Regions from separate parts of the Thalassorhabdus alkalitolerans genome, predicted to be linked through region 3. Evidence: predicted binding sites of a transcription regulator. Region 3 holds the regulator's gene; each other region holds the start of a gene.

Region 1 (2,279 bases), 560 kb from region 3:
TACCCAGAGAGCTGAATGGGAAAAGGACAGATTGTTTGAAAAAGGGAAAGAAAAAGGGAATAGTACAGCCTCGTTTGATAAGTGTTACCACCGTTCACTTACTCTTTTATTATGGCTGTAGTATTCCCTATCTTAATTAAGTACAAACGGAACTTACGTAACTGCTTCAAAACGTTTTAAATCATTTTTGTGCCCAATTACAATTAAAATATCATCTTTATAGATTTTGTCATGAGCAAGCGGGGAAATATTAATATCTTTTCCTCTTCTAATTGCTAAAACAGTAACGCCATATTTGGCTCGGATATCTAAATCAATAAGCGAGCGGTTGTGTATAGAATTAGAAACGCCTATCTCCACAATGGCATATTCTTCAGATAGTTCGATAGAATCAATAACCTTATCAGAAATAAGGTGCTGGGCTATGCGGTTTCCCATGTCATGTTCGGGATGGATGATCTTATCAGCGCCTATTTTTTCTAATACTTTGTGGTGATTGTAGTTCTGGGCTTTGACCCACACTTGCTTTATATCCATATCCTTTAAGAGCAGGGTGCATAAAATGCTGGCTTGAAGGTTATCGCCGATGGCTACGATCACATGGTCAAAATTTCCCACACCTAAGCTTCGAAGTGATTTCTCATCAGTTCCATCTGCTACTGCGCTGTGGGTAGAATAATTAACCATCTCACTGACTTTGTCTTCAACCACATCGATTGCCAGTACATCATGCCCGAGCTTATATAATTCTCTGCAGACACTTACGCCAAAACGTCCTAATCCTATGACGGCAAATTGCTTTTTCACCATGTTCCCCTCTTTCTTAAAACATCCTCGCAGCACAGGTCCGGGACGGTGCGGCCCAGTCACATGCTTCTAGCTCTTACAGTCAAATAAATACTGCCACTAGATACGATAAGTGGAAAACAATGGTTTGTCAATTTAAGACTGGAGGGGATCCTTTTTCAGTAATGCTGTCATTCCTCAGGAAAGGTCAGCTATGAAGGACAGACTCTTGCTCTAATGGGGATTTTCCTTTGAAATAAGCATCCATCGAATGGCGTGCCTGCCTTTTTAAATTGGCGTTTAAGTAGCTGATTGATCCTTCGTAGCCACGGCAAGTGTACGTATAACGGGAAAACATTCCATCATTCTCTACAAAAAAAGCTTTCATTTTCCGCTGGTGCATAAATGATTTCACTTTTCGTGCATCCTCATGAAGGGAGCGAAGAGATTCATTAATCAAGAGATAATAAGGATCCTTCAGCTTAAAGGGACCTTTTTCAATTAATTGCAGATCCCTCTCAAGCACTTTTTTTACAAGAGGCAGGAGAATGCTATAGTGAAGCATAATATGTTCTTCCTCTTTCACGTGCATGACTCTCACTCCTTTTCCCATTATACGAACGTATGTTTGTTTATTATTATAGCGATGTGAAGATTTTTATACAAGAAAAAATTTAAGAGGGGAAAATATTGGAGGAAGAAAGGATAAGTAAGTAGGTCAAAAACCAGGTAAAAAAAGGCCCTCACTCTGTTTAGGTGAGAGCCATGTCATATACGAGATGATTTTGTTCCAATGCATCGTTTATCCAGGAAAGACAAAGTGAAACACAACAGAAAGCAAGGCTACAAAGAAGACAGAAATAAGGGAAAAGAGAAGAGTAGGCTTAAATACTTCCGCGTCTTTTCCTTTGAGCCCTGCTGTGCTCGTCCCCAGGATAACGTTTGCCGGTGAAATAGAGTTACCGATAGCCCCGCCGGCAGACTGAGCTGCAATGAGATGAGAAAGCCTGAGCTCATCCATTGTTTGGGAAACTGAGCCGTGAAGCGGTGAAAACAAGATATTGGACGAAGTATTGGAGGATGTCATAAACGATCCTATAACCCCAATTAAACTTGCTAAAGCAACATAAACAGCAGGAGGGGAGACTTCAGCAATACCTAAGGCGAGAACTGTTGTCTGCCCGGAGTTTTCAAGAACCTGAGTCATCGTTAAAAAGGCAGAAATGGCAAGTGATGCGCCGACAGCATTGTCCTTAAACCCGGTGAGAATATCTTTGCCTGCCTTGTTGTTATATTTTCCTGATTTTTTATACCAGAAGTAACCAAAAATGACGGAAATGAATAAGTACATTCCTGGATGAGTCAGAGGAGCGATCGGCGAATAGGCTTCTTCAGCTTCCTGTTCAAATCCATACCCTGTTTCAACAGCTGGGAAAGGAGGGCCGAATTCAAACTGATCAAGAAAATCATGGATAAACGGGATGCCAAGCATA
Region 2 (2,279 bases), on a different contig from region 3:
TTAATAATTCCTCCTTTAATGAGCGTAACCTTTATGATAAAGCCAGTCTATTGTATATACTGTTATAGTGTTAGCACTATATATTGTTAATGCATTAACCATATTATACCATGTAACACTCATTATAAAAACACTATATAGTGTAAAAGCTAAATAGTGTTTTTATTTATGGCTATACACCTTATGGAACGACAAAACCCTATTCATTAAAAAAGAAAATTTCGTAGTCTTCTCGTAAATTAAAAAAACAACCATCAGAATGCATCGGATGGTTGTTAAAGAAGGTTCTCCGAACAATAATTGAAGGTAAAAGTCTTCCAAGCAGACGGTAAGCCCTGCCGTTTGCTTAAAGGTCCTTTCCTTTTCTGCAAAGAGTTGAAACCAGGTTATGGGAAAATAGGAAAAACATTAAATGAAATGTTAGAAATCTAAGTTTACGAACTCAAAAAAACAACCACCAGAATTCTGGTGGCTGTCTAAAGGAGGGTCGAACAATGAATAAAAAAGAACCCAGCGTCAGCAAATGACTCCTCGTGCCTGATCATTTGCTTAAAGCACCTTATCTGTGAAAAGTTAAAACCATATGCCGACAAAACAGGAAAAAACGCCTAACAATGGAACAAATGTAGGGCTAACTTGCTTGCTTTCTTTAAAGAAAGCCTATTCAAGTTTGAAAACTTGGTAGCTGTTACACTCTAAGTTTTCCATCATATTGTTTCGTTGATTGAGCTTGTGAAAGGTACGAGAGCATGATTTCCCCGACTCTCTTTTTGATATTGGCGTTCATATAACGCATGCTACCTTCGTATCCTCTGCATTTATAAACAAATTCAGTAAACATGTCATCAGATGCAGTAGGTTCATGCCACATCTTTAAGCCTTTGAGATGCATTTCCTTTTTCACTTCTCTTAGATCAGCCCGAGCTAACAGAATGGCTTCGTCAATGAGATATGTATAGGGATGTTTCAATTTGAAAGGAGATTTTTCAATGATTTTCATATCCCTTTCAAAATTTTTAATCACGTATGGAATTAAAATAAAAGAATCAAAAATCTCAGCATCCTCTTCTGTATGATTCATAATTACCCCTCACAATACAAGAACGTTTGTTCTTATATTACCACAATAGAATAACGTTTATTCGTTCTTATGTAAAATTCCATATTTTTGATGTTGGAGAGAGCTTATATTTTACAACTAATTTTAATCTTACACCCATTCGTATATTATGTTTTATGCCTTCATCAAAAACTTAGGTTTTTAAGGTGGATATTAACCTTGGTAAAATGAATAATAACCTATTATTATTAAGGTATTAAGGTTATTATTTAGGTTAGTAGGGTGGGTGATAACATGAGTAAAAACGAAAACCTAGGTGAGGATAACGTGGGTGAAAACATAAATAATATTGAACTAACTGTGAAAGAGGTTTCGAATATCATTGAAGAAACACCTAATGTCATTCGAAATTGGATGAAAGAGTTAAAACCATACATTCCTCTTAAGAAAAATGCTTCTGGATATAATGTGTTTGATCGAGAGGCTTTAGAAAAAATAAAGTTAATTAAGCAGCTTCATCGGGAGCAAAACTATTCTATTCGCCAAATTGAACATTACTTTGCAACAGGTGGAGAGGCTTATAAGCCGACACCAGAAAAAGGGACGGATGAAATACTGGCTGATGATTTAAAAGATATCAAGAAAGAATTGTCCATGTTGAGAGAAGAGCAGCACAATCAAAAAGATTTTAACCAAGAGCTTTTAAAGCGATTAGACCATCAGCAAGAATACATAGATCGAAGACTAGAAGAACGCCATCAGAAGTTAGACCAGTTCATAACAGAATTTCGTGAAGTGAAACGTTTGGAAGCAGCTGCAAGTGAAGAAAAGAAATGGTGGAAGTTTTGGAAATGAAATAATTAAGCATAACCAATTCGGTTTTAATAGGTGGGTGTCTATGTGAGCAATAAGGTTATGTTTCACAGAGGTATGTTTACAGGGGAAAGGAGAGGTATTTCCTTTCATGTATTTTTCCTCCTCTGTTTTAGTTTTAATGTTGTGGCAACCGGGTGCGGGAATGATGAACTCAATCAATCTTCTACCAATGAAGAAATAGGGAATCCAACACCAGAAGAGATACTAGACTCTAACCCTGAAGCTGATATCTTTGAATACCAAGGGATTGTATAATCAAATGCTACAGAATTAGACCACTATGATATAGAAGATTACGATAAAGGAGAACAAATTGGAGAAATTCAGAATCGAACGAACGAAG
Region 3 (2,279 bases):
GACATCGAAGCTTCCCACCATGAGGTAGCTCCTGGCCAGCACGAAATCGACTTTAAATATGCTGATGCTGTAACTGCTTGTGACAATATCCAGACCTTTAAGCTTGTTGTAAAGACTATTGCCAGAAAGCACGGCTTACACGCAACATTTATGCCAAAACCATTGTTTGGCGTAAACGGTTCCGGAATGCATTGTAACATGTCTTTGTTTAACGAAGACGGGAATGTATTCTATGAGCCAAATAATGAAACTCAATTGAGCGAAACTGCCATGCAGTTCCTATCTGGTATCCTGGATCATGCTCAAGCGTTTACTGCAGTAACGAACCCAATTGTTAACTCTTATAAGCGCCTTGTACCTGGATACGAAGCTCCGGTATACGTAGCTTGGTCAATGAGAAACCGCAGTCCGCTTGTTCGTATTCCATCTTCTCGCGGAATGAGCACTCGTATTGAAGTCCGCAGTCCAGACCCGGCTGCTAACCCATATTTGGCTATGGCTGCACTTCTTGCTTCCGGTCTTGACGGAATCAAAAAGAAAGGCCAATCTCCAGAGCCAACAGACCGCAATATCTATGTAATGGATAAAGAAGAGCGTGTGGAAGAAGGAATTAAAGATCTTCCAGCTAACTTGAAAGAAGCTATTGATAATCTTAAAAAAGACGAAGTGCTTGTAAAGGCATTAGGCGAGCATGCAGTTGAGCACTTTGTTGAAGCAAAAGAAATCGAATGGGATATGTTCCGTACGCAAGTGCACCCATGGGAGCGCGAGCAGTATATCCAAACTTATTAATACCTATCAGACCCTTGATGCCTCAGGCATCAAGGGTCTTTTATTGATGAGGAAAGAAAAAGGCTACTGGAGGGCGAAGATTATGTAGATTGATATATAGACTTTTTCGTTTGATATATATATATAAAGCAGATTAATACACCGACAGGCAAGATGTTTGTTTAATTAATGGCAGTTCTCTCTATGACTTTTGTTCATCGTGCTGGCATTGAAAGCGATAAGCTCTGCTATTTGTGCAACATTGTAGTCGTTGCATACCCCTTACTATAGGTATGCTTTTCACTATAAAAAATGAATAGAATAACAAAAATGCCCCTGTCTGTTTCTAAGACGGGGGCATTTTTGCAAAAAAAGATTTATCTTTGCTTGTTATTATTAATAGATTACTAGAAAAGATAGCTTAATGAATAGTCCTGAATACACCAATCACTTTTCCTAATACGATGCAACTGTCAAGGATGATAGGATCCATTGCACTGTTTTCCGGCTGCAACCGAATATAGTCTTTTTCCTTAAAGAACCTTTTCACCGTAGCTTCGTGCTCTTCTTCTGTCATAGCTACAATAATATCTCCGTTATCTGCTGTTTGCTGCTGCCTGACAATGACCAGGTCTCCATCAAAGATCCCCGCTTCTATCATACTGTCTCCCTGGATAGTCAGAATGAATACTTTCTCTTCTGAAACCATACGTTCAGGTAAAGGGATATACTCTTCTACATTTTCAATGGCTGTAATAGGCTGTCCTGCTGTAACTTTCCCGATCACCGGCACATATACCGCGTTGCTTTCTGAGATGATAGGCTGTTCAGGCTCAAGTTCAATAACTTCAATTGCTCTCGGCTTGGTAGGGTCTCTGCGGATGAGTCCTTTTTTCTCTAATCGGGAGAGGTGTCCGTGCACGGTTGAGCTTGATGCCAGGCCGACTGCTTCACCAATTTCCCGAACAGAAGGAGGGTACCCTTTTTGGCGGACTTCGTCTTTAATATAGTCTAATATTTGCTGCTGCCTAGTAGACAACTTACTCATAATTCCGCACCTCTTTTTATTCTTTGAATTTAAGCAAATTATACCATGGAAAACATATGTACGCAAACATTCGTTCTAATTTGTTGACGGGAACAATAGTTCTCGTTATAATCATTATCAAATAAGAACATACATTCTGGTGAAAAGGTGATTCATATGATAAGAAAGTTTCAGCAAATTTCAGGACAAGAATGGCTTATCCTTTTATTATTTATTCTTTCTATTATCATTCTTGTTTCTACTGTCCAATACCAAAGCTCAGTAGATGACCCATGGAACCTTCCAGCGGCGGCTGTTGAAGAAGAACTCAGTGACACTTCACTTCTATCTTTCCTGCCGGAAAGAAAGGCAGTTTTGGTCGATGATTGAACACACACAGTGTTATAATAGAACGTGATCCAGCAGGTGTATGATAAGGCGGTTATTCAATGAAGAAGTGTATTATTTATTGCCGGGTAAG

Evidence for each region. Region 3 encodes LexA, which represses DNA repair genes until DNA is damaged. Its sites were predicted from a motif close to CGAACATATGTTCG; they were not measured.
Region 1: ACFPU1_RS07235 (YhjD family protein) is a predicted target of LexA. The motif match lies at 1,404-1,417, and genes of this name have one in related genera.
Region 2: ACFPU1_RS16665 (YhjD family protein) is a predicted target of LexA. The motif match lies at 1,101-1,114, and genes of this name have one in related genera.

What each region holds. Positions count from the first base shown of each region.
Region 1 covers NZ_JBHSOZ010000003.1:906,882-909,160, reverse strand. Annotated here, with positions in the region: gene ACFPU1_RS07240 (potassium channel family protein) at 154-810, opposite strand; gene ACFPU1_RS07235 (YhjD family protein) at 995-1,378, opposite strand; gene ACFPU1_RS07230 (L-lactate permease) at 1,589-2,279, opposite strand, start outside.
Region 2 covers NZ_JBHSOZ010000016.1:33,359-35,637, forward strand. Annotated here, with positions in the region: gene ACFPU1_RS16660 (hypothetical protein) at 1-1, opposite strand, end outside; gene ACFPU1_RS16665 (YhjD family protein) at 689-1,081, opposite strand; gene ACFPU1_RS16670 (MerR family transcriptional regulator) at 1,355-1,915, shown strand; gene ACFPU1_RS16675 (hypothetical protein) at 1,961-2,191, shown strand.
Region 3 covers NZ_JBHSOZ010000003.1:344,706-346,984, reverse strand. Annotated here, with positions in the region: gene glnA (type I glutamate--ammonia ligase) at 1-792, shown strand, start outside; gene lexA (transcriptional repressor LexA) at 1,193-1,819, opposite strand; gene ACFPU1_RS04335 (hypothetical protein) at 1,976-2,188, shown strand; gene ACFPU1_RS04330 (YneB family resolvase-like protein) at 2,248-2,279, shown strand, end outside.